4 regions of the Desulfitobacterium hafniense DCB-2 genome follow, and region 3 is predicted to be linked to each of the others. Evidence: riboswitches for the same ligand, from Rfam matches in the RefSeq annotation. Region 3 holds a riboswitch; each other region holds the start of a gene.
What was found. Region 3 has a riboswitch for cobalamin ahead of DHAF_RS13040 (energy-coupling factor ABC transporter permease). Riboswitches for the same ligand answer to the same signal wherever they lie in the genome.
Positions count from the first base shown of each region.

Region 1: it holds a riboswitch for cobalamin, as region 3 does, so the genes downstream of both, cobT (nicotinate-nucleotide--dimethylbenzimidazole phosphoribosyltransferase) here and DHAF_RS13040 (energy-coupling factor ABC transporter permease) in region 3, are expected to answer to the same signal.
Region 2: it holds a riboswitch for cobalamin, as region 3 does, so the genes downstream of both, DHAF_RS00190 (ABC transporter substrate-binding protein) here and DHAF_RS13040 (energy-coupling factor ABC transporter permease) in region 3, are expected to answer to the same signal.
Region 4: it holds a riboswitch for cobalamin, as region 3 does, so the genes downstream of both, DHAF_RS01830 (anaerobic ribonucleoside triphosphate reductase) here and DHAF_RS13040 (energy-coupling factor ABC transporter permease) in region 3, are expected to answer to the same signal.

Region 1 covers NC_011830.1:3,513,682-3,517,835, reverse strand. Annotated here, with positions in the region: gene cobS (adenosylcobinamide-GDP ribazoletransferase) at 1-635, opposite strand, end outside; gene cobU (bifunctional adenosylcobinamide kinase/adenosylcobinamide-phosphate guanylyltransferase) at 628-1,242, opposite strand; gene cobT (nicotinate-nucleotide--dimethylbenzimidazole phosphoribosyltransferase) at 1,262-2,401, opposite strand; cobalamin riboswitch at 2,499-2,672, opposite strand; gene DHAF_RS16385 (ATP-binding protein) at 2,793-4,154, shown strand, end outside.
Region 2 covers NC_011830.1:30,971-35,124, forward strand. Annotated here, with positions in the region: gene DHAF_RS00180 (metal ABC transporter permease) at 1-188, shown strand, start outside; gene DHAF_RS00185 (metal ABC transporter permease) at 172-1,275, shown strand; cobalamin riboswitch at 1,424-1,613, shown strand; gene DHAF_RS00190 (ABC transporter substrate-binding protein) at 1,916-3,556, shown strand; gene DHAF_RS00195 (ABC transporter permease) at 3,676-4,154, shown strand, end outside.
Region 3 covers NC_011830.1:2,800,785-2,804,938, forward strand. Annotated here, with positions in the region: tRNA gene DHAF_RS12970 (tRNA-Asp) at 7-82, shown strand; tRNA gene DHAF_RS12975 (tRNA-Tyr) at 109-192, shown strand; tRNA gene DHAF_RS12980 (tRNA-Met) at 201-275, shown strand; tRNA gene DHAF_RS12985 (tRNA-Gln) at 313-387, shown strand; tRNA gene DHAF_RS12990 (tRNA-Lys) at 393-468, shown strand; tRNA gene DHAF_RS12995 (tRNA-Gly) at 495-569, shown strand; tRNA gene DHAF_RS13000 (tRNA-Arg) at 576-652, shown strand; tRNA gene DHAF_RS13005 (tRNA-Thr) at 677-752, shown strand; tRNA gene DHAF_RS13010 (tRNA-Leu) at 761-845, shown strand; tRNA gene DHAF_RS13015 (tRNA-Ser) at 860-950, shown strand; tRNA gene DHAF_RS13020 (tRNA-Asn) at 966-1,040, shown strand; tRNA gene DHAF_RS13025 (tRNA-Ile) at 1,042-1,118, shown strand; tRNA gene DHAF_RS13030 (tRNA-Gly) at 1,124-1,197, shown strand; gene DHAF_RS13035 (CoA-binding protein) at 1,271-1,663, opposite strand; cobalamin riboswitch at 1,823-2,010, shown strand; gene DHAF_RS13040 (energy-coupling factor ABC transporter permease) at 2,191-2,931, shown strand; gene DHAF_RS13045 (energy-coupling factor ABC transporter substrate-binding protein) at 2,934-3,245, shown strand; gene cbiQ (cobalt ECF transporter T component CbiQ) at 3,324-4,094, shown strand; gene DHAF_RS13055 (ATP-binding cassette domain-containing protein) at 4,140-4,154, shown strand, end outside.
Region 4 covers NC_011830.1:386,258-390,411, forward strand. Annotated here, with positions in the region: gene DHAF_RS01830 (anaerobic ribonucleoside triphosphate reductase) at 1-2,354, opposite strand, end outside; cobalamin riboswitch at 2,503-2,686, opposite strand; gene carB (carbamoyl-phosphate synthase large subunit) at 2,900-4,154, opposite strand, start outside.

The DNA of each region.
Region 1 (4,154 bases), 710 kb from region 3:
AGGGTGGCCAGAATAAAGCCGGCAATCCCCGGCCATTGCAACACCCAATAGGTGAGGAAAAGGAGCAGCAGCCCCTCCCCCAGGAATAGCCACCGGGTTTGGCGGGAGGTTTCATGAAATCCCTGGCCAAATCCCTGGGCCCGGGCATAGGGGAAATAATGAACCCCAATCAGAAAAATCCAGCGGGAGAGGATGGGCATGAAAAGAACCAGGTAAGGAACTAAAGGGGAAGAGAGGGCGAGGAGCCCGGCCAAAAGACTGAATTTGAGCAGCAGGTATACCATGGCGCTCAACGCACCGAAAGCTCCCACATGGCTGTCTTTCATAATCTCCAGCATGCGTTCAGGTGTCCGCGCTGAAAGCAAGCCGTCCATACTATCCATCAAGCCATCAAGGTGAATTCCCCCGGTGAGAATAAGTTCCAGGGCAAGCAGCAAGGCAGCCGTAACCAGGGGCGGGTAGTGAGGAAGGAGCAGGGTTAAGGCCAACCATAAGGCTCCGCCCAGAATCAGGCCCACCAAAGGATAATAATGCTGACTTTGGGTGAATTCTTCCGAGGTCACCTGCTCCGGCTGAGGGAGTGGTATTCGGGTCAGGAAGGTCAGGGCGATCCATAATTTGCGCATGCTAGGCATCCTCTCGCCGCAAGGAATCCAGTAAGGCCTGACCGGCAGCTTTGATCTCCGTCGGATAGCCGGCGACCACGGAATAGACCTGCTGGGCGCTCTGTCCCAGGATCTGGTTGGCCCTGCCGGCCAGATCCCGGTAAATCCTGGAAAGGGGATTATCCGGGACGATACCATCTCCCACTTCATTGGTGACCATAATCACCTGAGGGGTAATATCCCGGGCTATACGGGCGACAATGCGGACCTGTTCGAGAATCTTCTGCTCCAGCCTATGGAGGGCCCGGGTATACTCCTGCTCAGTCAGATGATCTTCTGCTGGATAGTGGGCAAGGAGGAGATTGGTCAGCCACAGGGTTACACAATCCACCAAAAGGACCCCTTTGTTCTGAGCATGGCGTTCCAACACAGAGGAGAGGGCAAGGGGTTCTTCCACTAAGCCCCAATGGGCAGGGCGCTGGTCCTGATGTTTTTTGACACGCAAAGCCATTTCTTCATCATAGACCTGGGCCGTGGCGATGTAGGTGACAGGCAGGCCGGGATGAGCGGCCAGGAGCTCGGCAAAGCGGCTTTTGCCACTGCGGGCTCCACCGGTTATGAGCACAAAATCTGACATAATTACCTCCGGTGATTGCTTAGTTTTTACCGCTGACTCCTGCGGATTCAAAAGTAGCCATCTCGTTGAGAATGCGGATGGAGGCATCCAGAAGATGGAAAGCGATAGCGGCTCCGGTTCCCTCTCCCAAGCGGAAATCCAGATGCATGATGGGTTTTAGCTCCAGTTGTTCCAGGGCGGCTCGATGGCCGATCTCCGCAGAAGAATGGGAGGGAATCAGGAAGAAGCGGGCCGTAGGGCAGATGCGGACAGCGATGAGAGCAGCGGCAGTGGAGATGACCCCATCTAAAAGGATGGGGACACGGGAATAGGCTGCGGTCAGAATTGCCCCGGCCAGGGCACCGATCTCCAAGCCCCCTATTTTGCTGAGGATATCCACTCCATCCTTAGGATCGGGCTGATTGATGGCGATAGAACGGGCGATGACGTTTTGCTTGCGGATGAGTCCTTCATCATCCAGACCGGTGCCCCTTCCGGTAACCTCCTGGGGCGGCAAACCTGTCAAGAGAGAAATAATGGCTGTACTGGGGGTGGTATTGCCGATGCCCACTTCCCCTGTGGCCAGGACATTCACTCCGGAATCGATAGCCTGGCGGGCGATTTTAGCTCCGGTCAGCAGGGAGAGCAGAGCTTCTTTACGGCTCATAGCCGGTCCCTGGGCCATGTTATGGGTTCCGTTCATGATGCGGTGAGCCATAAGCTCGGGCGGATCCAGCGGGAAAGCCATGCCCACATCGGTGCAGATCACTTCGGCGCCGGCATGACGGGCCAGGACATTGATCCCTGCCCCGCCGCCCAGGAAATTATAGAACATTTGCGGGGTTACTTCCTGAGGGAAGGCACTGACCCCTTCCGCCACCACGCCGTGGTCTCCGGCCATGACGAGAATGGCCTTTTTTTGTACTTCCGGCCAAGGCTGACCTTGAATCCCGCCCAATTGTTTGGCGAGGGCTTCCAGGACTCCTAAACTGCCTTGGGGTTTGGTTAAGGAATCTAAACGGGTTTGTACAGCGGCCATGACCTGTTCGTCAAGACCGTGTATTCCCTGGATAAGATGGTCTAAGGCGGTTTCACATTCCTCCAGGGAAGCGTCACTCAGGTTTTCCTGTCTTAAGAAGTCATCCACTAGCTTGTCCTGTTCTAATTCGGTTTTACTCATCTGTATTCCTCTCCTTTAAAAAAAATAAAGTCCCGCCACTTCATAAGTGGTCGGGACTTTGCCTTCGTCGCCGCTGCTTTCCATAGCACCCATGGAAAGGCTTTCTTCATTCCTGGCAGGTCTCCTGGCTTGGATTCAAACGCCGCTACCCCTTCCCGGTCTGGCCGGTGGTTATGGTTCAGGCTCATCCTACACAGTGGTGGGTCCGCACCGGAATCGCACCGGTTTCCCTATTCTCCCCTTGGGGGCACCAAAGAATGGACTTTTTTTAACTAATTATAGAATAGCAAAGAAGAAGATTTTGTCAACCCTTTACTTAAAGAATTGCAGGATTTAAGATAGTACTAAGAATTGTACTAGAACACAAGAAGAAAACAAGGATGTGCATAATGTGAATAGGACGAAAATTACCCGGTTATCCCTTCTTTTTGACGGAATGGTTGTTTTCCGAGGCATCATAGGGGATCCGGTGGCAGTTTCTTTCCAAAAACTGCTCCAGGGGATAGGGAGCAGGGAGTTTGATCTGATGGCAATTTATAAAGATTATCATCATTTCTGCTCCTTGGCGACTCAGGCTCATTGGCCTGATTATCTTTGGGAGCGTATGCTTCAGGATGACAATGAGCTGGCCAGGCAAACGGCTCAACAGGGAAAGGACCGGGTTCCCGCCGGGCTGCGCCGACTGGCCGGGCGGGAGCTGCTCTATTTGCGGGAGCTTGCCGGGCTGAAGGCGGAAGATATTAAAGGGGCTGTCAAGGCACGGTGTGCAGAGCAAGGGGCGGAAGAACCGGGCCTCTGGCTGGAGGAACCATTGAGCCCGGAAAGCTGGCCTGGTTGGCTGAGTCTTCCGGATATGGATAGGGAAAAAGAAACTTATGCAAAAGAAGAGAATCGGGCTGAAAACTATCTCCTTTCCTCTCAGAAAAAGTTGAAGCAGAGTCTGCTTCGGGGAAGGTCAGAGGAAATGGTGGATGCGCTGCTTGCTTATTATCAAACCATGGGTACCGGATTGTTCGGCCGGTGCATGGCTCTCAAATGGCGGGGCCGTGCGGAAAGGCTGGAAGGGGTACACCCTGAGCCCATGCGCATCAGCAAGTTGATTAATCAGGAACGGGAGCAGGGAATCATCCTCCAGAATACGGAATTTTTCCTGAAAGGCCTTCCGGCTAATAATGTGATTCTCTATGGCAACCGTGGGACTGGGAAATCTTCCTTGGTGAAAGCTTTAGTGCAGGAATATGGTGAACAGGGACTGCGCCTGGTGGAATTATCGAAAACAGACTTGCATGACTACCCCAAGATTATTCGGCTCCTGGCCAAGCAGCCTTTGAAGTTCATTCTGTTTATTGACGATCTTTCTTTTGAAGACACGGAAAGTGATTATAAGAATCTGAAGACCCTGCTGGAGGGAGGGCTGGAAGGGAAGCCCCAAAACGTGCTGATCTATGCCACCTCCAACCGGCGTCATTTGATCAGAGAAACCTTCGGCGAACGGCAAGTCGAGGAAGTCCACCGGCGGGACAACATGGAGGAAAAATTGTCCTTATCCGACCGCTTCGGCATTACGGTCACCTTCCCCACACCGGACCAGGAAGGCTATCTGAAGATTGTGGAGGAGTTAGCAACTCAGGAAGGGCTGACACTTCCCAAGGAGGAGTTAAGACAGCAGGCGCTGCGCTGGGTGATGAATCATAATGCCCGCTCAGGGAGAACCGCCCGTCAGTTTGTGGATTTTCTGGTGGCCAGGGAAGGG
Region 2 (4,154 bases), 2.5 Mb from region 3:
CCGCCGCCAGCTCTGCGGTGCCTAAGTTGCCCACAGGACCGGCCATTGTGGTGTGCGCCAGCCTCCTCGTTGTGCTCAGTGTTCTGTTTGCCCCGGGAAGAGGTATTCTGCACAGGGTGTACCGGCACAGGAAGAATAAGCTGATGCTGAAACTGGAAGGGAGTGGGCCTGATGTCCCCACAATTTGAAATACAACTGATTGCCGTCATTGTGGCGGTGGCCTGCGCCCTGCCCGGTGTCTTTCTGGTGCTGCGGAAAATGGCCATGATGTCGGATTCCATCACCCATACGATTCTGCTGGGCATTGTGCTGGCCTTCTTTGTCACTCATGATCTTTCTTCCTCCTTTCTGATCGCCGGTGCCGCATTAATGGGGGTCGTCACCGTGTGGCTGACGGAAATGCTGGGGCGTACGCGGCTTTTGGCGGAAGATGCAGCCATCGGTATTGTGTTCCCCTTCCTCTTTTCCATAGCCATTATCTTGATTACGCGCTATGCGGGTTCGGTGCATTTGGACACTGACTCGGTACTGCTGGGAGAGCTGGCCTTTGCTCCCTTTGACCGCATGATCGTGGGGGGAGTGGATCTGGGCGCGAAAGCCATTCATACCACAGGGATTCTTTTGCTTATTAACCTGGCGGTGATCATCATCTTCTTCAAGGAGCTGAAACTTGCCACCTTCGATCCCATGCTGGCCTCTGTGTTGGGTTTTGCGCCGACCCTGGTCCATTACGGTCTGATGACCCTGGTTTCGCTTACCACAGTGGGGGCTTTTCAGGCGGTGGGCTCCATTTTGGTGGTAGCGTTTATGATTGGCCCGCCGGTCACGGCCTATCTGCTTACCGATGATTTAAAGCGGATGTTGATTTTAAGCGGGGTGATCGGGGCCATCAACGGCTTATTAGGCTATCGGGCGGCAGCCCTGCTGGACGTATCCATCGCCGGCTGTATGGCCATGATGACGGGAATTTCTTTCTTGCTGGTCTTTATCTTTGCTCCCGGCCGGGGGCTTGTGAGCACGCTGAGCAGACGCCGCAGTCAAAAAATAGGCTTTGCCAAAATGATACTTTTGCTCCATCTTTATCACCACGAGGAAAGTGAAGCAAACCTTGCTGAGATACAAAGTTATTTGCGCCTGGATGGGGAGCTTACGAAAAATCTGATCGCCCTTTTGCAAAAGGAAGGGTGTATTGAGTTAAACAACAGCGTGATCAAGCTGACTGAACAGGGGCGCCTGACCAGCCTGCGCAGCTATGAGACCTTGCTTTCAGGCTAAGCTGTCAAGAAAAGAGGGATATCCCTGTGAAGGAGGTATCCATTTTTTTTGTTTCAGATTCAGTTATTCTGAAGAAGGTAATTCTGAAGAATTCTAAAGATTCGCTGAAATACATTGTAATTGGGCAAGAAATTTCTTATTCTATCTATAATTTCATATGGGGATGAGTACGATTTTTCAGAGGAAAAACCGTAAGGGAAGTCAGTCAAAGCTGACGCGGTGCCCGCCACTGTAGAAGGGAGTTAACTCACCATAAGGTCACTGGATAGTTATATCCGGGAAGACGGGAGTTAATGAGGAACTTAAGCCAGGAGACCTGCTCATGCCCCGGATTCAAAACAACCTACGGGATGTTAGGGAGGTGGATATCGTGTTCAGAACACTATTATTAAATACAGGATAGAAAGCCCTTCCGTTTGGAAAGGGTTTTTTTGTTTTGGGTCAATGATTTTGGGTCAATGATTCTGAAGAATTCTAAAGATTAGCTGAAAGAAATTGAAATTATACAAGAGTTTTTTTATAGTTAGAGGCAGCTAACTTACTTGAGCATACCTAAATTGCCGGGAGGAAGAGGAGCTTCCCCGCTCATGAGCAAAGGTGCAGGTAAGGGAGTTTAACTATTTTTATGGAGGTAGAAAAGATGAACAAGCCCAAGTTACATTTGCTTCGGAAGCGGTTCGCTCCCCTGCTGATTCTGGTTGTCGTTCTTTTGGTTGGCCTGCCTGGGTGCAGTCCTTCCCCGACGACTTCAAAGGCGCCGGAGGAAGGGAAGAAGGAGGAGCTGGTCCTGGCTGTGGGAATGGCCGATTATGGGATGTTCGATCCCAAAAAGACCTGGGGTGCCATCGGGCAAATCCGCTTAACCCACAGTTCACTGCTTAAAGCCACGAAGGACTTAACTTTTGTCGGCGATCTGGCCAAATCCTTTGAGACGAGTAAAGACGGCTATACCTGGACCTTCAAAATCCGCAATGATGCCAAATTTTCCAACGGCGACCCGGTTACCATAGAGGATGTCCTGTTTACCTATGAAATGCTGAAAGAAGACGGCATCGCCTTTGACCTTTCCTTTGTCGATAAAATGGAGATTAGCGGCAAGGATACCATCGTGTTTACTTTGCAAGAGCCGCGTTCCACATTTGTCAGTCAGCTTTCCGAAATCGGCATTGTGCCCAAACATATTTATGATGACAATTATTCCAAAAACCCCATTGGCTCCGGACCCTATCAGGTAACCCAGTATAATGACGGCGAACAAATCATCATGGACTATAACCCTTATTGGTATGGTGAGGAGCCTCAATTCAAGAAACTCACCTTCCTGCTGCTGGGGGAAGATGCCGCTTTTGCAGCGGCCAAGGCCGGTCAAGTTGATATTTGTTACATTCCTCCCAAATTTGCCGGACAAACCCTGCCGGGAATGACCTTACACGTTCTGGAGAGCGTTGATTCCAGAGGAATTAGTCTTCCTGTCCTGCCCAGCGGCGGAACCGGGTATATCAACGCCAACGAGGTCAAAGTCGGCAATGATATTACCTCTCATTTGGCCATCCGTCAAGCATTGAACATTGGGTTAAGCCGTCAGGGAATTATTGATGTGACCATGGACGGATACGGAAAGGCTGCCTATTCCATTGTGGATGGCACACCCTGGTTTAATGAAAAAACGGTCATTGAGGATGGCCGGGTTGAAGAGGCCAAGCAATTGCTGGCAGATGCCGGGTGGGCCGATACCAACAAGGATGGCATTGTCGAGAAGGATGGGCTGAAGGCCGAATTTGATTTATATTTTCCTTCCAGTGACCAGCTGCGCGGTGACATCGCCCTGGCTGTTGCCGATCAGGCCCTTGGTCTGGGTATTAAGATCAATATCATCGGTGCTACCTGGGATGAAATATTTATCCAGGGCAAGGCCAATGCCTGCCTATGGGGAGGCGGCCGACTTCACCCCCATCAATTGTATACTATGTATTCATCTCAGGTGATCAATACCGGGTACAATAACATGCCTTCTTATATCAATCCCACTTCTGATGACTATATAAAGAAAGCTTTGTACGCCAGCACTCAGGAAGAAGCCAATCAATACTGGAAACTGGCCCAATGGGATGGGAAAACCGGTTTCAGCCCCCTTGGTGACGCTCCCATCGTTTGGCTGGCCCGTGTCGACCATCTGTACCTTGTCAATGATCAGGTGAATATCGGCAACCAACTCATGCATTCCCATGGCTATGAATTTGGACTGTTTGGCAATATCACGGAGTGGTCGATCAACCCTTAAAGCCAATCAAGCTGAACGCTCTATCAGAACAGGTGCGTCTGAAACGCCTGCCCGAAGCATTGGCGTTTTGAACGCACCTGTTTGAATGGGGCCGCTCTATAAACGGGAGGTGCTGTGTTATGTCTCAAAAAATCCTCAGGCGCTTTCTGCGCATGATTACCCTGATGCTGGGCTTATCCATCCTGACCTTCTGGTTAATCCATTTGTCTCCGATTGATCCTGTCAATGCCTATGCGATCAGTGATACCTCTATGTCACAGGAACAGCTGGAAAAGCTGAAGGAATACTGGGGGGTTAACAAATCCCCTGTGGAACAATATTTTTCCTGGGCAGGGGCCTTGCTGCAGGGTGATTTTGGTATGTCCAAGCTGTATAGAGTCCCCGTTATGGACATTATTAAAAGCAGAGCCATGACATCTTTTGCGCTCATGGGAACAGCATGGCTCTTGTCCGGTGTTTTCGGCTATCTGCTGGGAGCGGTGGCCGCCATGAGAAGAGGGAAGCTGCTGGATCGCTTTATTAAATGGTACAGTTATATTCTGGTTTCCATACCCACCTTTTTGCTGGCTTTAATTTTACTGCTTGTTTTTGCAGTCTG
Region 3 (4,154 bases):
AAATAAGGCCCCGTGGTGTAGTGGTTAACATGCCTGCCTGTCACGCAGGAGATCGTCGGTTCAAGTCCGATCGGGGTCGCCATTTCAACTTTATAGCACAACACATGTGGGTAGATGGCCGAGTGGTTAAAGGCGGCAGACTGTAAATCTGTTCCGAAAGGTACGGTGGTTCGAATCCATCTCTACCCACCACTAAACATCGCGGAGTGGAGCAGTGGTAGCTCGTCGGGCTCATAACCCGAAGGTCGTCGGTTCAAATCCGGCCTCCGCAACCAAGCTTTAAATCAGCAGCAGTTGATTTAAATAGAAAATAGGGATGTCGCCAAGCGGTAAGGCACCAGACTTTGACTCTGGCATTCGTAGGTTCGAATCCTGCCATCCCTGCCATTTATGAGCCATTAGCTCAGTCGGTAGAGCACCTGACTTTTAATCAGGGTGTCCCGCGTTCGAGTCGCGGATGGCTCACCATTTTCTTTAGAGCATGTCAGGGACATGCGGGTGTAACTCAGTGGTAGAGTGTCACCTTGCCAAGGTGAAAGTCGCGAGTTCGAATCTCGTCACCCGCTCCAAACAATGCGCTCGTAGCTCAGCTGGATAGAGCGTCTGACTACGAATCAGAAGGCCAGGGGTTCGAATCCCTTCGAGCGCACCATTTAAATCAGAAGAGATCCTCGATGCCGTTATAGCTCAGTTGGTAGAGCGCATCCTTGGTAAGGATGAGGTCACCGGTTCAAATCCGGTTAACGGCTCCATAAACAATGCGGGAGTGGCGGAACTGGCAGACGCGCACGTTTGAGGGGCGTGTGGGTAACACCGTATGGGTTCAAGTCCCATCTTCCGCACCAAAAAGCAGGGTTACGGAGAAGTACTCAAGTGGCTGAAGAGGACGGTTTGCTAAACCGTTAGAGTGGGTAACTGCTGCGAGGGTTCGAATCCCTCCTTCTCCGCCAGTAATAAATCAATATTCCTCGATAGCTCAATGGTGGAGCAACCGGCTGTTAACCGGTAGGTTGCAGGTTCGAGTCCTGCTCGGGGAGCCATGGCAGGGTAGCCAAGTGGTCTAAGGCAAGTGGTTCATACCCGCTCATTCGAGAGTTCAAATCTCTCCCCTGCTACCACACCTGCGGGTGTAGCTCAATGGTAGAGCACTAGCCTTCCAAGCTAGCTACGTGGGTTCGATTCCCATCACCCGCTCCATAGTTAAAACGAACCGTACTGATGCCAGTACGGTTTTTTGCTGCTTATTTTCAGGATTTGCCTTTTTTCAGGTTTAGCGGCGGGACCGGGCTTCAACCAGTACGCATTCATGAGCAATCAGCTGCATTTGGTTTGCGCGCCCTTTCATCAAGGCTTCATCGCTTTCGGCGCCAGGCTGCATCCAGACCCTTTTGATACCTAATTGGGCACATTGGTCAATAATTTGTTCCGATATCTGAGGAGGGACGATGAGGCTGACCACATCAGGGCGAACGGGCAAGGCGCTTAAAGAGGGGAAACAAGGCTCTCCGTCCAGCTCAGAGAGTTTGGGATTAATGGGATACACCGTATAGCCGCATTGTTTGAGTTTATGGTAGACCTTTGTGCCAAATTTGGTCGGATCTTTAGAGACTCCGACTACTGCCCAGATCTCCTGGTCTAAGAACTCTTGAATATCGTTTTGCATGGTTTTCTCCTTAGCTTAATTTTCATTGATTAAAATCCTCGGGATTAATATCACCATTTTGAACGTTTTTAAAATGCTCCCAACCTTAAATAAAATAAGTATTTATTTCTAATATAATTATATACAATTTGGCTGAAAAATTGCTATAATGTTCTTGAAATTAAATATTGAGAATTGAGTTGATTCTTCGCAAGAGGAATCATAAGGGAAGTCAGTTGAAGCTGACGCGGTGCCCGCCACTGTAAAAGGGAGTTAACCTACAATGATGTCACTGGATTACTGTCTGGGAAGACGTAGGTTAATGATGAACTTGAGCCAGGAAACCTGCTCATATTCTCGATTCAAGGAACCTACGGGATGTTAGGGAGGTGGATATCGGTGTTCAAGATAGTTTTATCTGATACAGGATAGCAAACCCTTCCGTAAGGAAGGGTTATTTTTCTTGCGGCGAAAACGCTTTTTCGATAGGTATTATTGAGTTTATTCTACAGATGATTGTTCGTATCAAAAATTAAGGAGTGGGGAGTATGAACAAACGTATACAGCTCTTTATTGGTTTAGTCTTGATGATGTTTTTTATTCCTTATAAAGCATCGGCTATGCATATTATGGAAGGTTTTTTACAGCCGGGGTGGGCCATTGCCTGGGGAGCTTTAGCAATACCCTTTGTCGTGTTGGGTATCTTTTCGATTAAGAAAACCATTTCTCTTAATCCACGCTTGAAGATTCTTTTAGCTATGGCCGGGGCTTTTGTTTTTGTGCTTTCTGCTCTTAAATTACCCTCGGTTACCGGGAGCTGTTCCCATCCAACCGGAGTAGGCTTTGGTGCCATCCTATTTGGCCCCACAGCTATGGCAGTTATCGGCGTTATTGTCCTTTTGTTTCAGGCCTTGCTGCTGGCCCACGGCGGATTGACCACCTTAGGCGCCAATACCTTTTCTATGGCAGTGGTTGGTCCCTTTGTAGCCTTTGGCGTGTATAAACTGGTACAAAAATTTAAAGGACCACAATGGTTAGGTGTATTTCTGGCCGCGTCCTTAGGCGATTTGGCCACCTATGTCATGACTTCCATTCAATTGGCCCTTGCCTTCCCTTCGGAAGTGGGCGGTTTTGCTGCTTCTCTTACTAAATTTGCCAGTATCTTTGCTGTGACTCAGATACCCTTAGCGATCAGTGAGGGGATTCTGACTGTCATCATCTTCAACGCACTGGCCAGCTATGGAAAAAGTGAGCTGCAAGATCTCAAGCTGTTAACAAAGGAGGTATAACAATGGCTAATTCAGGTGTAGAACAAACAAAACGATCCACTTTTAAGGTTAATGTGTTGTTATTCCTGCTTGTAGTGGCTATAACCGTTATTCCCTTAGTTCTTGTCCAGGACGCTGAATTCGGCGGGGCGGATGGTTTGGCCGAGGAAGAGATCCTGAATATTCAGGAGGATTATGAGCCTTGGTTTTCCCCCTTCTTTGAGCCGGCCAGCGGGGAAATCGAGAGCCTGCTCTTTGCCCTTCAAGCAGGCCTGGGAGCGGGAGTCATCGGTTTTGGCTTAGGTTATTATAAGGGCCGGAGTAAACACGATTAAACAACTTGGAACCCTATGGAACAGGAAACCGGCAAATGAATAAGTGCACACTGAAAGGGTAAAGGAGGCTGCAAAGATATGCTGAATACGGATACTTATGCCTATGCTTCTCGACTTAAAACGATTGATCCTATGCAAAAATTCATCGTTGCCTTCTTGACCCTGGGAGTGTGTCTGTGGGCCGATCAATTGTTTGTTTCTATAGCCGTGATTATGTTCATGAGTGGAGTTGCCATATTCTTCGGAGGGGCACCTCTCTCTGTATGGCTAAAATTGATGATCATTCCTATGTCGTTTTTAATGATCGGTATTTTTACAATTGCCGTTAATATTTCTCGTGATGTTTACAGCTTTTTATGGGCCTATTCCATAGCAGGCTATTGGGTAGGCATTTCAGAAAATGGGATACGGGAAGGGGTTAATCTCTTTTTTCGGGTGCTCGGCTCTGTATCCTGCCTCTATTTTCTATCCCTAAGCACTCCCATGGTGGATTTGCTGTCCGTATTGAGGAGGCTCAGGCTGCCCAAACTTATGGTGGAAATGATGGGACTTATTTATCGTTTTATCTTCGTGCTTTTAGAGACTGCTGGCACCATGCTGACTGCTCAAAACTCCCGGCTGGGCTATGTCAATCTTAAAACCGGGTATCGCTCAATGGGGAGTTTGGTATCTGTCCTGTTCATTCGTGCTTATAAACGCTCTAATGAGCTGTATACTTCTTTAGAGGCCCGAGGATATGACGGAGAGATCAAGGTTCTGGAGGAAAGCTATGAGAATAATAGAAATTTAGTGCTTCTGGCCGTAGTGATCAATGGAGCGTTTGTCTTCCTGACATTATTTTTAAAATGATAGATCTGCTAAAAGATTTGAGGAAAGAGAATGAAGGAAAGCATCATGCCGGATAACATC
Region 4 (4,154 bases), 2.4 Mb from region 3:
TCACCGATGGAGGAGTCAAGGCAATTCAGGTGTTTAATCCGATCCCGGACTTCGGCTTTTTTGGCGTCGTTAAAGCGATCCAAGGTTCCCACCAGATAGCCGGTGATACGGCGGATGCGCTCAAAGGGAGCAGTGCTTTCTTCGCGGCCGCAGCGGGGGCATTCGTTGCCGATGATTCCTGTATATCCGCAGACGGGATCCCGATCCACAGGATGATTGACAGCACCGAAGCCGATGCCGGATTCTTTCATGCAACGGACAATTTTCTCAAAAGCCTCCAAGTTTTGAGTGGGATCGCCATCAACCTCCACATAAGTGATATGGCCGGCGTTGGTCAGCTCATGGTAGGGGGCTTCAATCGTGATTTTGTGAAAGGCGCTGATCGGGAAGCTGACGGGGATATGGAAGCTGTTGGTGTAGTATTCTTTGTCTGTGATACCGGGGATGCTGCCGAAAAGCTCCCGGTCCATTTTGATGAAGCGGCCGGAGAGGCCCTCGGCAGGAGTGGCCAAGAGAGAGAAATTCAGCCCGTATTCCCGTCCTGCTTCATCCATGCGCCGGCGCAGTTGCTGAACAATCTCCAGTCCCAGCTCCCGTGCCTCTTCCGATTCCCCGTGATGCTGCCCGGTTAAGACCATAAGGCATTCAGCCAGTCCGATAAAGCCCATGGAAAGGGTGCCGTGCTTCAGCACTTCGCGAATTTCATCATCCCAGCCCAGTTGGTCGGAATCCAGCCAGATTCCCTGTCCCATCAGGAAGGGGAAGTTCTTGACTTTTTTACGGGCTTGAATTTCAAAACGTTCCAGGAGCTGATTGATAACCAGGTCGATTTTCTCATCCAGCATGGCGAAGAATTCGGTGCGGCTTTGGTGGCTTTTGATGGCAAGACGGGGGAGGTTAATGGTGGTGAAGCTGAGATTTCCCCGTCCAAAGATGGTTTCCCGGGAAGGGTCGTAAATATTGCCGATCACCCTGGTGCGGCAGCCCATGTAGGCAATTTCCGTCTCAGGCCTGCCGGGGACATAGTATTGCAGGTTAAAGGGAGCATCAATAAAGGAGAAGTTGGGGAAAAGTCTTTTGGCACTGACCCGGCAAGCCAGCTGGAATAAATCGTAGTTAGGATCACTGGGATTATAATTAACCCCTTCTTTCACTTTGAAGATATGGATAGGGAAGATGGGGGTTTCGCCGTTGCCCAGACCTGCTTCGGTGGCCAGGAGCAGGTTTTTGACCACCATACGGCCTTCCGGGGTGGTGTCCGTGCCGTAATTGAGGGAGCTGAAGGGAATTTGGGCTCCGGCACGGCTGTGCATGGTATTGAGGTTATGGACCAAAGCTTCCATAGCCTGATAGGTTTTTTTATCCGTCTCGGCAAGAGCTTTTTTGACGGCAAACTCCTGAGCTTTGCGGATGGTAGGCATGTCCAGCTTAAGATTAGGCAGGGTTTGAAGCAGTGCGGCTTCCTGCTCAAAATAATCCGGGTCAGAGGAAAGGGTAGGTGTATGCCCTTGGTTGGCAAGGGCTGAGAATACATCCTTGAGATGGGCTTCCAGCTCTTCCTGATCCACATCCTGATGGATTAAAAGCTCGCAGGCTTTAAGCAGGTTCTGTCTATAAAGCTTAATATAGGTTTTGGCTACTCCCGGCGCCATACCGTAATCAAAATTAGGAATGCTTTGGCCGCCGTGTTGATCGTTTTGGTTGGACTGAATAGCGATACAAGCCAAAGCACTGTAGCTCTGGATATCATTGGGTTCTCTTAAGAAGCCGTGGCCGGTCCCAAAGCCTTCTTTGAAAAGTTTAATAATATCGATCTGGCAGCAGGTAGTGGTGAGGGTGAGAAAATCCATATCATGGATGTGAATATCTCCTTCTTTGTGGGCTTTGGAGTGTTCGGGCTTTAAGACAAACATCTCATTAAACTGTTTAGCTCCTTCGGAGCCGTAGCGCAGCATGGTGCCCATGGCGGTATCTCCGTCAATGTTGGCATTTTCCCGCTTCATATCATTATCTTTGGCTTCTTTAAAAGTCAGCTCCTCATAGACCTTCATAAGCCGGGTATCCATTTCCCGGACACGGGTCCGTTCCGCCCGATAGAGAATGAATTCCTTGGCTGTGCGGGCGTGGCCTCTTTCGATCAGGATCTTTTCCACAGCATCCTGAATTTCTTCCACAGAGGGGACTTTTTTATGTAGGTTAACCTCAAGGTAGTTGACCACTTCTTCCGCAAGAAGGAGAGAGGATTGATAGTCCTTGCCTCCTGTGGCACTGGCTGCCTTAAAGATAGCGTTGGCTATTTTTTCAATGTTAAAAGGAGCTTCCCGTCCGTCGCGCTTGCGAATCTTAGTAATCAAATACAATCTACCTCTTTTCTCAATCTGATCTCTTATCATCGTTCAGGGACTCATGATGACATCCGAAACAAAAACTTCCCGACAGAGATGCCGAGAAGCTAAAAACAACATGCCGTTAGCAGCCCAACATACTCTATCCTCCGTAGAGTTGGTGGTATACACATAGGCAGGTCTTCTGACTTAGGATCATCTATACTTCTTACCTTCCCGAAACCCTTTCAGTGGTAATGCCAAGAAGTATATTTCCCTTACAGCGGCGGGACCGTGCCGGCCTCTAACCGGCTTCCCTTTTCAACTGTGGTTGTACAGTCACCTATGAGATTCCTTATTAATGAACCAGTCTCATTATACATCAAAATCTCGTTGAACACCATATATAGATGAAAGTTTATAAAAAAACACTATATATAGGGGTGTGCAACCGAAAACCAGTTGAGCTAAGACTGATAAAATCATATCTTAAAAGCAAGGGGACTGTCAACGATCTAAATCACATTATCTAATTACATGAGCCAAATTATATGATCTGAATTATATTACCGAAATTACATTATCTCACCATGATATTCCTGCAGGGATTTAACCACGGTTTTATTGGCTGCCGCCTCCTGAGATGCGGCAATTCCTTTGGCGCTGGCTAAGGCGGCCGGGGTGGTGGTGATATAAGGGATCTTATACTTAATGGCGGTCTTGCGGATGTAGGAATCATCTTTGAGGCTGCGTTTGCCGATGGGGGTGTTAATGACCAATTGGATCTCGCCGTTCATAATACCATCAGTGATATTGGGACGGCCTTCCTCAATTTTATGGATGAATTCGGCGTCAATGCTATGATCCTGAAGGAATTTCCGGGTCCCCTGAGTGGCTTTGATCTTAAAGCCCAGCTTGAGGAATTCCTGGGCGATTTCGATGACCCCTGAAGAGCGGTCCTGTTCGGCAATGCTCATAAGGACGGTTCCGCTGAAGGGCAGGGAGGAGTGGGTTGCTTCCTGAGCCTTGAAATAGGCCAGGCCGAAGGAATTGGCCATGCCCAAAACCTCTCCGGTGGAACGCATTTCCGGGCCGAGGACGGGATCTACTTCAGGGAATTTGTCAAAGGGGAAGACCGCTTCTTTGACGCCGTAATGGGAGATCTGAGCAGGCTTGAAGTTGGTTGCGATATCGTTCTTTTGCCCGGTATAATCAGCCAGTATCAACTCCGTGGCCAGCCTGGCCATGGGGGTGTTGCAGATTTTGGAGACCAGGGGTACGGTGCGGGAAGCTCTGGGATTGGCCTCTAAGACGTAGACCTTATCCTCGGCGATGGCGTACTGGATATTCATAAGCCCTACCACATGGAGTTCCTGGGCAATCCGCTGGGTATAATCGATAATGGTGCGCAAATGGCGGTCGGCAATGGTCAGGGGAGGAATGACGCAGGCACTGTCTCCGGAATGGATCCCCGCCAGCTCGATGTGCTCCATAACGGCAGGGACGAAGGCATGAGTACCGTCTGAGACGGCATCGGCTTCTGCTTCGATGGCATTCTCCAGGAATTTATCGATAAGAATGGGGCGTTCCGGGGTGATGTCCACGGCGGCGGCCACATATTCCCGCAGCTGTTCTTCATCAAAGACAATTTCCATGCCCCGGCCTCCCAGGACATAGGAGGGACGAACCATGACGGGATAACCGATCATCTCCGCCGCTGCCAAAGCTTCCTCCAGAGTGCTGGCCATACCTGCCTGGGGCATGGGGATAGCCAGTTTCTCCATCATTTTGCGGAACTGATCCCGATCCTCAGCCTGGTCGATGACTTCC